Regions from separate parts of the Paraburkholderia sp. GAS334 genome, predicted to be linked through region 2. Evidence: predicted binding sites of a transcription regulator. Region 2 holds the regulator's gene; each other region holds the start of a gene.
The links. Region 2 encodes FNR, which switches genes on or off when oxygen is low (the NO sensors DNR and NnrR bind a similar motif). Its sites were predicted from a motif close to TTGATNNNNATCAA; they were not measured.
Positions count from the first base shown of each region.

Region 1: the regulator FNR is predicted to act here: its motif matches at 2,384-2,397, upstream of P3T21_RS26950 (hemerythrin domain-containing protein).
Region 3: the regulator FNR is predicted to act here: its motif matches at 1,674-1,687, upstream of P3T21_RS11780 (universal stress protein).

Region 1 is NZ_JBNDMO010000018.1:75,869-80,463, forward strand. Features, by position in the region: gene P3T21_RS26940 (hypothetical protein) at 1-124, opposite strand, end outside; gene P3T21_RS26945 (c-type cytochrome) at 1,700-2,320, shown strand; gene P3T21_RS26950 (hemerythrin domain-containing protein) at 2,615-2,941, shown strand; gene P3T21_RS26955 (hypothetical protein) at 2,942-3,118, shown strand; gene P3T21_RS26960 (hypothetical protein) at 3,288-3,590, shown strand; gene P3T21_RS26965 (DUF1571 domain-containing protein) at 3,726-4,595, opposite strand, start outside.
Region 2 is NZ_JBNDMO010000009.1:280,550-285,144, reverse strand. Features, by position in the region: gene P3T21_RS19025 (universal stress protein) at 1-417, shown strand, start outside; gene P3T21_RS19020 (universal stress protein) at 620-1,105, opposite strand; gene P3T21_RS19015 (hypothetical protein) at 1,492-1,689, shown strand; gene fnr (fumarate/nitrate reduction transcriptional regulator Fnr) at 1,703-2,491, shown strand; gene P3T21_RS19005 (zinc-dependent alcohol dehydrogenase family protein) at 2,583-3,569, opposite strand; gene P3T21_RS19000 (DUF1488 domain-containing protein) at 3,667-3,942, opposite strand; gene P3T21_RS18995 (DUF2964 family protein) at 4,274-4,465, opposite strand.
Region 3 is NZ_JBNDMO010000005.1:199,902-204,496, reverse strand. Features, by position in the region: gene P3T21_RS11790 (SUMF1/EgtB/PvdO family nonheme iron enzyme) at 1-54, opposite strand, end outside; gene P3T21_RS11785 (helix-turn-helix domain-containing protein) at 198-959, opposite strand; gene P3T21_RS11780 (universal stress protein) at 1,058-1,543, opposite strand; gene P3T21_RS11775 (FadR/GntR family transcriptional regulator) at 1,846-2,535, shown strand; gene P3T21_RS11770 (acyl-homoserine-lactone synthase) at 2,609-3,202, opposite strand; gene P3T21_RS11765 (XRE family transcriptional regulator) at 3,362-3,685, shown strand; gene P3T21_RS11760 (helix-turn-helix transcriptional regulator) at 3,669-4,373, opposite strand.

The DNA of each region.
Region 1 (4,595 bases), on a different contig from region 2:
CGGAGCTTCCGGTGATCGCAATGATCCGGCTGCCGTAAAGTACCATGTGTTGTCGCAATGCGGCGCACTCGTCGGTGCCATCCATGTCCCGCAGCGACATGTCGAGAAACACGCGTTCCGGCATTTCGCGCTCCGCGATCTGAAGCGCATCGCCCCCGTGTACGCGAAGAAGGGCTGATGACCAGCGCTGGTGACGATGTCGGCCAGCGTGTCGGCGGTGTCCTCGTGGTCGTCGACGAGCGGGACTTTCATGTTTTGGCGATCCGGATATAGATCAGGAGTGCTATACATTTCAGAAAACTCGAACCAGCGCGCTCCGGCAGGGGCGTGCGGGTTCAGCAGGCAAAGCCTACGCCGCAACCACGCAGTTGTGGCCTTCATGTTTCGCGCGATAGGGCCGTTCGTCGGCGAATTTGCACAAACCGATGAGGCTATACACTGCGGCTGCTCGCTTCCCACCCGTATCGAAACCCAGGAGCATATGTTCCGTCGCCCGATTGCGCACGCCCTCACACCTCGCCATCCATTCTTTGGCGTTTCTCTCCAGCTTCGGCCTGACAACACTTCGCGATCGACCCTCCAGCCTTGCAACGGCTTTGCGGGCCTCATTGGTCGCTCTCTGGGCGTCAGCGCTGCGCTTGGCGCGTCTCCCAGCCCGTCGACGGCCTGCGTCCACTACCGTACAAACAGATTTGACGGGTTGCGATATGATGTTCTCGAGGGCTCGCTTTAAGCCTTCGGAACGAGCCGCTAAGGTCGCCGCCAGCTTCCGCCGACCGATCACAAAATCCAGGGAGGAGAGATGCTCAGGTTGGCGCTGTGGGCCATATTGGCCGTGCCGGTTTTTCTGGTTGGCCAGCTTGTCGTATTAGCCCTGCTTCTCATCATCGTAACTCTGAACTGCCTCGATAGACTCACGGCACCGCACGCTAAGCGGATCTCTGGCGCCGCTTCGAAGGAGTGACGTCGCGAGAGACTGGTGCGCCAACTTGTGCCACGGGCAATATGCCGCGGTCGTCTATTGCGGTGGAGGGATTGAGGTGGCGCTTAAGTCTGGCCGATGAACGCGCCCACAATCGTACAGGCAGATTTGTCGCCCTCGCAGTATGGTTGTTTTCAGGCCGACAGCGGCTCTCGAGCCGTGCGTTCAGGCCGCATCAACCCCTTAATGAGCGACCTTTTTTGTACAGCAAGGCAGTACGAAAATGAACCTTTTCGGTCGCGCTTGCTGGCTAGGACCGGCTCTGCCTCTCGGCGATGCGCGTCACTAAAGCGACGACCAATCAGTGACGAGCCTTCGTCCCCAGGTTGGGACCGGCTGGAGAACGTGGATGCCAGCGCCAAACGGGCCTGCGCGCTGTCGTGAATGATCGGCACCGCGCCACGAATGCCAGAGACAGGCGCTCCATGTCCGAAATCAATACCACCCCGTACGGCCCGGTCGATGCTGCTGCTCTGCGAGCGGTGGAATCGACGTTCGAAACCACGCAACTGTTTGCGGCTGTCGATTCGCTTGACGTATTGCGCGCCCCTCGTTGCCCTCCAGTTTGATGGGGAACATTACCCGCGCCGTTTCGTATGTGTGAAACCGCACGCCTGCCTTCAACTTTCTCTGCGCGCCGAGCCTGGATAGCTCATATGCTGACCAGATGGCCCGACCACTGATATTTTCAATCCGCTCAGCCTGACGAGAACGTCCATGAAAAAGATATTTGCTCCCCGGATGTCCGCGGTCGCGCTACTTGCCGCCGCTGGCATCGCCCTGATCCCAGCCCTCACACAAGCCGAGGATGGCGCCCGCATTGCCGGGCAGATTTGCTCTGGCTGCCACGGCGTACACGGGCGCAGCGAATCGCCGATGTTTCCGAAGCTCAACGCCCAGACACCTGAATACATCGAAGCCCAGCTCAAGGGATTCCACGAACACGCGCGTGGCGAAACCGCTGCCCGCGATTACATGTGGGGCATGGCCGCACTGCTGGACGAGGCAGCCGTCAAATCGCTGGCCGATTACTACTCGCATCAGGCCGCAACCCGGGGCGCGGCGGGTGACCCCACCTTGATGGCCAAGGGGCAGGAAATCTTCGAACACGGCGTGCCGGACAAGGGCGTGCCGGCTTGCGCTTCATGCCACGGCGCGCAGGCCCAGGGGGCCGGTACGTTTCCGCGCCTCGCAGGGCAGCATCAGGAGTATCTGCTGCATCAGATCGAGGTTTTCCAGAACGGTACCCGCGGCAACGCGCCCGTGATGACCGCCGTCGCGCATACGTTGAGCGCCGACCAGGCCAAGGCGGTTGCGGCCTATCTGCAATCCAGATAAGCAGTTGCCAATTTATGCGGTCGACGGGCGCTGACCCCATGCGCCACCCTGTCCGCACAGCCGTTGATCTCCATCAAGGCTGTGGCGTTAGTGCGCTTTGATGTCGAGCGGAGGATGACTAGCATTAAGGTATCGGTGCAGCTTCCTGCTCATGCCACGGGCGTGAAGCTGCAAATCGATTCGCCAATGCTTTTCGTGTACTGCTGCGGAGTTTGATATGCAGTCTCTGGGACCACGTAATGCCATAACCGTCATCCTTCATGAACACGAGCAGATGTCGACCGTTATGGGGGCATGCGGCGCTTTGTGGGTCTGCTGGCAGCAGGTACGCCCGCTCCGGGCCTCATGGTGTTACGGGCGATGCTTTATTACATCCGCGAGTACCCTCAGCAGGTGCACCATACTAAAGAGGATCGTTACCTGTTCACGCCGCTGCGGGATCGGACAGATGAGTTTGACTATGTCCTTGCGGAACTGGAGTCACAGCACGCTCGAGGTGACATGAAGTTGAGAAATATCGAGCACGCGCTGACCCGGTATGAACTGAAGGGTGCCCCTGCACTTCGGGAGCTACGAGCCGTGGTGGATGAATATGCAGAGTTCTATGCAGACCACCGGTGAATGGAAGAGACGTTGATTTTGCCGGCCGCCAGACGTCTTCTGACAAAGGAAGACTGGGCGGAGGTCGACGCCGCCTTTGGAGCAAATCGCGATCCATTCGTCGGGGTAAAACTTGAAGACGATCTCGGCAAATTATTCTCGATGATCGTCAATACGATCCCGGAGACGGAAAGTTAGCAGTTCGGTTGCGCTTTTCGACGGGCGGCCGGTCACGTGATGCAAATGCGGATCAGCGGGATCCGTGGCCGCGTAATTGAACAAAGAGTTCTTTTGAGCACCAAACGCCGACGCGGGAGGGGATACGCAAGATGCTCGTCACTTTCACCTGGAACTGCGGCACGCAAGCGTGCCGACTTATGTTGCCAGTTACCTCTTTCCGATCCTGTTGCTGGCGTATGAGGTGCATAGGGTGGGCAGGTGGGTCTTCGACTACGGGATGAACTTCGCGAACTTCAGGTTCATGGGCTACGAGTTTCTGCTGATGCTTGTGTTCGTTGCGCTCCAGGTCGTCTTTGAAGGCATTTTCCTGATTGGGGCGTGGATGAGCCGGGATCACGATTTCGAACATCGGGTCGCGAATCTCCTCGCAGGCCTCGGCTGTTCGCTAGTCGTCATCGGTTTCGACCTGGCTTTGCAGTACGCGCTGTAGCGCGAGTTCTGCGGGGTCGGCCAGGTCCGCTTTCAGCAACGCCGACTGTCTCGTTATGGTCGACCAGAGGCTGTCGTGCCTGCCCGAATTGAATAGCCGTGTGGGTGTCTGGCTCCCGCATCACACATCAGTTGATCAGAACTTGTACTCCGGATTCTTTGGATCGAATACCGAGTCGTCGAAATGTTTCGGCGTCACCTCCGTGAACGAAAACTTCTCCAAGAGTTCCTTATCGTTGTCCCACGCTTCGCTCGTGCGAAAAAAAGGTTGCCGCAAGTCGAGGCCGAGCCGCTCCTTCTTTGCATAGAAGTCGGGCCGACCGGTAGGTGTTTCCCACGTGAACGCCACTACGCGCGCACCATGATCGTTCAGCACCTCGATCTCCGAGGGCTTCTCGACGCCGGCCGCGCGATACTTCTTCAGTTCAGCCAGAAACAGATCCGTGAAATAGTCTATACCCAGTTCACGCACGGTATGGTTCGACTGCGCCTTGACGCGAGCGCCATCGATTGGTACCCACAACGACACGAGGTTGAGGATCCCACCCGGATGCGCGTAAAGCTGATCCGGGTCCTTCTTCTCGTCATAAATCATTTCCTGCCCGGCATTCCTGCCGTCAGCCAGCCACTTGACATAGACTTGCCGCGGCTCCTGACGATAGCGGACCAGCATGTGAGCCGGCTTCTTCTGCCACTTGCCTTTCACGCGTTGTTGGCTGAACGTCTGGAACTCGCATTCCCGGTAGCGCGTGATGCCCGTCTGCACGTAGCGAGGCACAGTGTCGGGCGCGAGCGCTTGAAAGAGTTCGATCAGTTGCGCGTCGTCCAATCTTTCGAGCTCACCGCTTTGCGCGGCGCGGCTTAGCCAGGCGACCTGGCGCTCGACAGGCAGACTAGCCACCTGTGCGATCGCGACGGGTGACTGATCTGCCGGCGCTGGATGGCTCGCCGGTGTCGGCGTGTCCTCAGCATGCCCCGGCGCGACAATCATTGCAGCCGATATGAG
Region 2 (4,595 bases):
ATGGTGCCCTATGCCGGCAACTTTCCGTCGGCCGGGTCCCGGATCACCGTGGCATGGGACGGCAGCCGCGAGGCGACGCGGGCGGTGCACGACGCGCTGCCGTTCATGCGGCGCGCAACGCTGACGACGATCGTCACCGTGAACGGCGCGAAAGGCGAGCCGCCCGGTAGCTGGATTCCGGGCGCCGACATCGCGGCGGTCGTTGCGCGACACGGCGTCCAGGTCGAAGTGAAAAATCTGGTCGTGCCGCACGCCGACCCGATTGGCGAAGCGCTGCTGTCGCACGCCGCCGATGGCGGAAGCGATCTGCTGGTGATGGGCGCGTACGGTCACGCCCGCTGGCAGGAACTCGTGATGGGCGGCGTTACTCGCTCGGTACTCCAGTCGATGACCCTGCCCGTGCTGATGTCGCACTGACGCGTTCATGCGAACACGCGCATTTGTGGTGATCAACACGGGCTCATCGAGCATCAGGTTCCGCCGCCCTGGCTGCACGGACGACGCTCCGGGCCGGCGGCCGGCCGCTTCGGGCGAGGCGACCGGTATCGGCGGGGCGATGACGTTCAGCGTCAATGGCGCCCCCCGGCGGACGAAGCTTGCCTGCCGCGACCGGCGACCCTTACGAGGCCGCGCTCGCGCCGATCGGCGGCTCAGCCTCCGGGTCGAAGCGCACGAGCAGGACCGGCAGGCTCGTCAGCCGGACCAGCGATTCGGCGACGCTGCCCATCAGCATCCGCCGCCAGCCCCGGCGGCCGTGCGTGCCGATGACGACCAGTTCGGCCTCGCACTCGTCGGCCGTTCGCGAGAGCACGCTGGCGATGTCTTCGCCCCAGGCGTCGATCGCGCGGGCCACGCCCTGCACGTTGGCCTTCCGAAAGCGTTCGTCTGCTTCGGCCAGCGCGGCGGTGGCCCGTTCGGACGCCTCGATGCTCGTGGGATCGTCGTCGAGGACCCCCTCCCCGACATCGACGAGTCGCGCCGCGTGTTCGACGACGCAAACGGCCGTTACCGTGGCATTCGTGACCTGCGCCAGCCTGATCGCTTCTTCGAGCGCAAGCCGCGCGCAGCCGCTGCCGTCGATCGCCGTGAAAATTCGCTTGTACATGACCGCCTCCGGGGCTTACGCCCGCTCATGTTGATGGCGCGACCATCGCGGCCGCGTGCGAGGTTTCAGTGTGACGGCCAGTCACGGACGTAGACTTGACGCGGATCAAGCGTCGGGCGCTGTCCCGGCCGGGCGGGCAGATCCTGTACAGGCTACTCGCTGTTTCGCGCTGGCACACCACGGGTAAAGCGGGCAAAATGAGGGGAGGTACAATCCGCGCCGCTCAGGCGAGGGCCTCAGACGAATTTCTCCCCTCTCCGCATTGACATCGCTCCACGTGGAAAGATCCCGGTCAGGCGAACCCGCATGGCAGTGCACAATAAGGCTCACAGCGCTCGCACGCAGCCGGAACGGCCGCGTATCGCCGCACTCGGGCAGCGCCCGGTGTGGAGGCTATCGTTGTGTTCGTGCTGGGTGTCGCCGCTGTCGGCACGCGTGCTGACCAACCATTCGAATGCGTCGTTTCGCGAAGCCTGCATGGCCGTCGCGCGCACTACTTCTTCGACAAGACCAGCGAATTCCAGCTGGCGCGAGACACGATTGAGAGAATCGCGCGCGAGCGTGTTGCTGGCGCCACTGAGTGAAGAGGAGCAGATCATGTCTGACGTTGCCGAATACCCTGTCGACGCGCCGCCTGCCCGCAACATCCCGGCGGTATCCCGCGCGCCCAACGCGGCAGGCGCCCACGCCGACGCGACACGTCCGGCGTCGCGCTGCTCCACCTGCGCGATGCGTTCTGTCTGCATGCCGCAGGGTCTCTCGCCGCTCGAATTGCTGCGGCTCGACGCGATCATCTGCTCGACACGCGTGGTGAAGCAGGGTGAAGCGCTCTACCGCACGGGCGATTCGTTCCAGAGCATCTATGCCGTGCGCGCGGGCTCGTTCAAGACGATCGTCATGCATCGCGATGGACGCGAGCAGGTCACCGGCTTCCATCTCGCGGGCGACGCGCTCGGACTCGACGGCGTCAGCACCGGCCACCACAGCTGCGATTCGATCGCGATCGAGGACAGCAATGTCTGCATCATTCCCTTCCACCTGCTCGAATCGCTTTGCCGGGAAGCCAAAGGCGTCCAGCAGCACGTGCACCGGATGATGAGCAGCGAGATCGTCCGGGAATCGGTGCTGATGATGCTGCTTGGCACGATGTCCGCCGAACAGCGCGTCGCCGCTTTCCTGCTGAACCTGTCCACCCGGCTGAAAGCGCGCGGTTATTCGCCCGCCGAGTTCTATCTGCGCATGACGCGCGAGGAGATCGGCAGCTATCTCGGCATGAAGCTCGAAACCGTCAGCCGCATGTTCTCGAAGTTCCAGCGCGAAGGTCTGGTGGAGACACGCGGCAAGCAGATTCACATTCTCGATCTGGACGGACTGGCGCGGGTATGAAGTCGATCGGCGACCGGGCCGCCGGGCCGGTTCCCTCCGATGCCGGAACTCACAGCGAGGCGCTTTCAGCGCCGTGCTTCCTGATGCGACCTCAACGGACCGTCAGCACCGCGGCGCCTGTCAGCCGTCCTTCGCGCAGGTCGGCAAGCGCCTGGTTGGCGTCACCGAGCGGATAGCGCGTCGTTTCGATCTTGAGACGTGTCTCGCCGGCGAGTCGCATGAAGGCGACGCCATCTTCGCGTGTCAGGTTGGCGACCGATACGACCCGCCGCTCGCCCCACAGAAACGCATACGGAAACGACGGGATGTCGCTCATGTGAATTCCGCCGCACACCACGATGCCGCCCTTCGCCACCGCCTTTAGCGCGAGCGGTACAAGCGCGCCAACCGGCGCGAACAGAAGCGCGGCGTCGAGCGGCTCAGGCGGCGTGTCGTCGCTAGTGCCGGCCCATGTTGCGCCAAGGCTGAGCGCGAGTTGCTGTGCGGCCGTATCGCCTCGCCGCGTGAACGCATAGATTGTCCGCCCCTGGTGCCGCGCAACCTGCGCGACGATGTGGGCCGCCGCGCCGAATCCGTAGATGCCGATGCGCTGCGCGTCGCCGGCCATGCTCAAGGTTCGGTAGCCGATCAGGCCGGCGCATAGCAGCGGCGCGGCTTCCACGTCGGAATACTGAGGCGGCAAATGAAAGCAGTAACGGCTATCGGCGACCGTACGCTCCGCGTAGCCGCCGTCGATCGTGTAACCGGTAAATCCCGGCTCATCGCACAGATTTTCGCGGTGAGCGAGGCAATAGCGGCAATGTCCGCAGGTTCGCCCGACCCACGGCACGCCCACACGGTCGCCGACGGCGAATCCCGTGACATCGGCGCCGAGCGCGGCGACTGTGCCGACGATCTCGTGCCCGGGAATGACAGGCCGCTTCGGATCGGTCAATTCCCGGTCGACGACATGCAGATCGGTCCTGCAAATCCCGCAAGCGCGAATGTCGATCAACAATTGTCCGGCGGCCGGTGCGGGATCCGGCACCTGCATGTCGCGTAGCAGACTCGAGCTGCCGTCGAACACCATCGCGCGCATCGCTTGCCTCCCAGATTGATCTCCAGTCGACGCCGGGAAGGCCGGGGCGAACCGGTTATCGCCGCGCCGATGACGACCGCGCTGCTTACGTGGCGCGTCACTCACAGAACCGGAAGTAGCCGCTACGTAACAGCACCGGCTTGCCATCGACTTCCTTCAACATCCGCTCGGCCGCGTGCTCGATGGCCGCCCGATGCGCCTCGAACGCGGCGAGCAGGTCATCCTCGCGTAGCGACGCCGCGCCGAAATGATCTTCGAGTGCCTCGGCGGTGATCGCGCATTGGACACGCTTGCCGTTGACCACCGACGGAAACGCCAGCACAAGGTCCCGGCCGCAATAATCCGGGCGTTCCTGCGGAAAATGGATATGCATGAGAGTACTTCACTCGATGCGTGGTTCCAGAACGCGCATCCGGATCCGCCGCATGGCGAGGCGCGTGTCGCCACGCGCGACGGGCGCCTTCACACAGGATAGGCCGTCGGCGCCGCACGACAAGTCGCGCCTCCCAGCGCTTGACCCAGATCAATGCCCCTCCCGGCCGGTCGTGGGGGCCCGATTGCACCCGATTACGGCCGAGGACGCCCGCTGGCGGAGCGAGCGACGCGATGGGACTGAATTCGGGACCGCAATTCACCCCATCCGGCCGGGGCGCTCAGCTGCTCGCGCCCGAGCGGCATAAGCATCGCGCGATGGCAGCCTTTTCTCAGTCCTCGTCGGTGGGACGTGGCGTGAGCATCAGCGCGAGGCACGCCACGCCGATTCCCGCGACAATGACACCGTTGCGCGTCACACTGTCCTGATCGAACAGCAATCCGTGGATCGCGGCCGCAATGCCGCCCAGCACGACGAACACAGCAATTGTCGCAAACACGATCCGGCGTTCTGCGCGCACCATGGTGTCCTCCTGCCCGGCCTCGCGGAACCGCCGTACACCGTCAGGGAAAACCTGTGCCGACGAAGTGGCATCCCGCTTGATACAGATTAGCCGTTTCGCGTGCCGGCGCCACGCGCGTTTCCCCCACTCG
Region 3 (4,595 bases), on a different contig from region 2:
GGCTTCGATGAGTCGATGGACGAGCGGGTGCTGCAGTGCGGGATCGCGATTCATTGCGCCGGGTCTCCTTGGAGGGCACGGTACGGAAACTGTACGTGCTTGCAGAAGGCATGCCAAACCGCAATGATATCCGCCATTTTGCGGCCGCGCTCTTGCGCGCGGCCCGGAGCGACCGAGGCGGCGGCCGCGTGCGCTGACTAGAGCTGACGCAGTCCGTCAAAATCGACGATGCGGATGAATTTGCCCTGCGTGTCGATCAGGCCGCGCTTTTGAAATCTTGACAGCGTACGGCTGACCGTTTCGAGCGTGATGCCAAGATAGCTGCCCATTTCCTCACGCGTCATGCGCAGATTGAATTCGTTTGACGAATATCCACGCTGCGCATTGCGTTCGGACACATCCACCAGGAAAGCAGCCACGCGCTCGTCGGCACTCTGCGAGCCGAGCACCATCATCTGCTTCGCCTCGCGCACGATCTGATCGCCCATCAGCTTGTGCAGCCGGTCCTGCATCGAACCGATTTCACGGCACAGACGTTTGAGCGCCGGATACGGGACGATACATACCGAGCTGTCCTCAAGCGCGACCGCGCTGCACGCGTGGTGGTCGGTGCTGATGCCGTCGAGGCCAAGCGGCTCGCCTGCGAGTTTCAGCCCGGTTACCTGTTCGCGGCCGAGACGGTGTGCCATCACCGTTTTCAGCGCGCCCGACCGGACGGCGTACAGGTTATCGAACGGGTCGCCGGTTCGATAGAGCGCTTCGCCACGTCGCACCGTGCGCGCATTGCAAATGAGCGCCTCGAGCTTTGGCAGATCTTCGGCGCGCAGGCCTTGCGGCATGCAAAGCTGCCGCATCGCGCATGTCGAACAGCGGGCCGCATCGCGCCCGGCGCGCACGGACGGGACAGCGCGGGCGGACCGATGCGCGGCAGACTGGGAAAGCGCGACGGGAGTGAGCATGTTCGGAAGGCCGGGAAAGTGATGATGTCCTGATTGTCCCACCGGCCTCTGCATGGCCTGAGTGACAAAAGGACGCGTGGGCGTCTTGTCTGAAAATGTCAGGCGGCGCTGGTTTTTTCTGGCGACGGTTGCCCGTCTCCGACTGCGGAAGGCACCAGCAAGACAGGCAGCTTTGCCTGCCGTACGCAGCGTTCCGCGACGCTGCCGAGAATCAGCCGCTGAAAGCCGCGCCGGCCGTGCGTGCCCATCACGAGCAGATCCGCGTTGAACGCGGCGGCGGCCTTGAGCACCAGCACGGAAACATCCTCGAGCGACGAGGCTTCGCCCGTCGCGACGGCGCCTTGTACGCCGGCGTCACGCATGAGCTGCAGTAATTCCGCGTCGAGTTCCTTGCCCTGTGCGATCAGACTGTTGCGCAGGATCGACGGGTCATAGCCGGGCGCGTCGAAATACATGGGCGAGTTCTCGACGGCGTAGAACGCCTGCAACACTGCACCGTTCGACTTCGCGAGATCGAGCGCAGCGTGGAACGCACGGCGCGACGTTTCGCTGCCGTCGACCGCAACCAGGATACGTGAGTACATGAGACCTCCGCAGCAGAGGGGTCGACGCACGATGCGGAACGACCCAGGAGAAAGGGCACTGCGAGAACACTACGAGCGCACTTGATTAAAGCCTGAGATTAAATGATCACCTAAAACCGCAGACATTTCCTTGATGTAAATCAAGTCGTAAGGTCGGGGTACTTGACCGCGAGGAAGCAGCGGAGCCATACCGGGCGAGGCTTTCAGCCGCCACACGGCTTGCCGTCTATCAGAATCAGGCGGGCACGGCGCAAAGTTTGCCTTACAATCATGCTCTATTCAGACAAGCTGCGGCATCGATGATGAACGAGCGGAAATCCTCGGGGTTGCCCGAAAAGATCTACGGCGACATCCTGAACCAGATCCTGGAAGGCGAGTACAAGGAGGGCGAGCGGTTGCCTACCGAGCACGCGCTGGCGGAGCGCTTCGAGACATCGCGCCCGACGGTGCGGGAAGCGCTCGCGCGTCTGCGCGCCGACGGCATCATTGTCACGCGGCACGGCTCGGGAACCACGGTCGCGCGCCGGCCCGATCCGGACGTGCGCCGCTTCGCGCCGCTCGAAACGCTCTCGGACATCCGTCGCTGCTACGAATTTCGCATCGTCACGGAGGCGGGCGCTGCGGCGCTGGCCGCGCAGCAGGCCGAAGCCGACGATGTCGCGGCGATCCAGCATGCATGGGATGAGCTCGAACGCATCATCGAAACACAGGGCATTGGCGCAAAAGACGACTTCGCATTCCATCTGGCAGTCGCGCGGGCGTCGAAGAACCAGTTTTTCATCACCGTGATGTCGTTCATCGAAGAGCAGATCGTGTTCAGCATGAACCTGTCGCGCAATCTGTCGCTCGTGAAAACGCTGGAGCGGCAGCGTCTCGTGCAGCGCGAACATCTTGCCGTGCTGGAGGCGATCCGCAGCAAGGACTCCGCCGCCGCTGGCCAGGCCATGCGCGCTCACCTCGAAAACGCGCTCAACCGGATGTTCGGGTCGTGAGCGGCGAATAAACGCCGCCCTGTGCGCAACTGTCCGCACACCGGCCTGCACACCGGCCCACAACCCGCACGCATCAGGCTGCGGCAGCCATCGGCCCGAATAGCGCGGCCCGCGTCTGCGGGCTGACCGCGATCTCCAGCGCCACCGCATTTTCCACGCCGATCCGCAGCGGCGGCCCGAGCCGTCGCAGCTCGATGCCCGTCTTGCGCAGCAGGCGCTCGATCGGCGTCGTCGTCACCGTGACGTAGCGCGTGATGCCCATCCGGTCGGCGAATGTCACGAGTTCGTGGATCGCGTGCATCGTCAGATCGGCAAAGCCAAACGTTTGCTCTTCGCCGCCGGTCTCGACGACAAAGCGGCTCAGTTCCCAGATATGCCGCCCGACCGGCGCTGCGTCGCCATGCAGCAGTTGCGGGAACGTGTCCTTCAGCATGTTCGGGCCTTCGGTCGTCATCAGGCGCCAGCAGCCGCGCACGGCGCCCGCCTTGTCCTGTATCAGCATGTAATGCGGGCCGAGTGCGTCATAGCCGTCGATCTCCATCCCCGCGATCGTCGGAATGTCCCATCCAAGCCGCCCATGAAACACACGGGCGCGCAGCCGGTACATCTCGTTGATGTGATCGTTGTCAAATTCTTGACGCAGGCCAATCCGGATAGCTGCTTGCATGTCGTTCTCCATTACGCGTTGGTTAGCCAATACGCATGAAAACTTATGCATTTCGGGTCGAAATACCACCTACCTACCTGGATAGGTGTGCCCCGTTCCGGAGTCCGTGGAGAATCGATTTACCGATCCCGGCAGCAGCCAGTCAAACAGGCGGACATCATGGAACTACTAGAAAATTATTGGCAACCGGCTCATCGCGCGGCCAGCGCGGACCGTTCGTCGGAGGCGTCTTCGTCCGTGGACCGCGTGCTGATCATCGCGTTCCGGAAAAAGAAGAAGGAGAGCCAGCGGCGCTTCTGGGCGCGGTTCGGCGTCACGCAATCGCGTGGCAGCCGGTTTGAGTCCGGCGCGGAGATTCCGGCGCCGGTGTCGATCCTGCTCGGTCTTTACTTCACCCGGACGGTCTCCGACAGCGATCTTGGCCGGGCGGAACGTGCGCTGCACGACCGCAAGGTGTTCGACCTCGTCAATCAGGGTCAATAACGCCGAGTTGCGTTGCGATGACCGCGGCCGCGCGCCGCGAGTTCACGCCGAACTTCGTCCGGATGTTCTTCATGTGAAAGTTCACGACGGCTTCCGAGCAGTTCAGGATGTGTGAAATCTCCCACGTGGACTTGCCTCGCGCAGTCCACTTCAAACATTCGCGTTCGCGCGGCGTGAGCTTCGGGATCAACTCCTGCGTATGTGCGTTCACGTGACGCTGGCTCGTATCGATCACCAGATCGCGCAACAGCACAAGATTCGGCAGCGCGACATCCACATGCCGCCAGAAATCGTCAGTCGGCGAGCTGTCGTTGACGAAGCACAGCATGCCCGCTTCCTGCCTTGGCCCGTGAATCGGCAGCGTTACGCCGGCGCGCAGGCCGTACGCGCGGGCTTCCTCGTACATGGATTGTTGCGGCTCGGTCGCAAAGATTTCGGGCGACCACACGAGCGGCGAGGAACGGGTCGCGCAGTGCGAGACGGTCGGGTCGATGTGCATGTGGCCCTGCTCGACATAGGCGCGTCGCCAGGAAGGCGCGTAGGTGCTGCGCACATAGGCGTCCTCCAGACGCATGCCCGGGCGCGGCAGCATCGCCAGCAGAACCTGGTTGAAGCCCCATCCGTCGGCGAGACGCGTGATGGCGTCGAACCAGGTGGTTTCTTCGGTGGCCTCGAGCAGCGGTGACATCTGCTCAATAAAATGTAATGGCACGGGCGACTCCCTCAGATCGCGGCGGGCCAGGCCGCTAATAATAACGGTGCGAACGCGTGGTTTGCGCCTGTCTGTTTCATTAATCTATCACCATTTTTATTCTGCTCCGCAAGCCGTATGAACATTGCGGGTTTCAGAAAGCGGCATTCCGCGTTGATTTTTTGCATTTTGCCGCGCCCCTGCCAGCGGGCGTCTTTG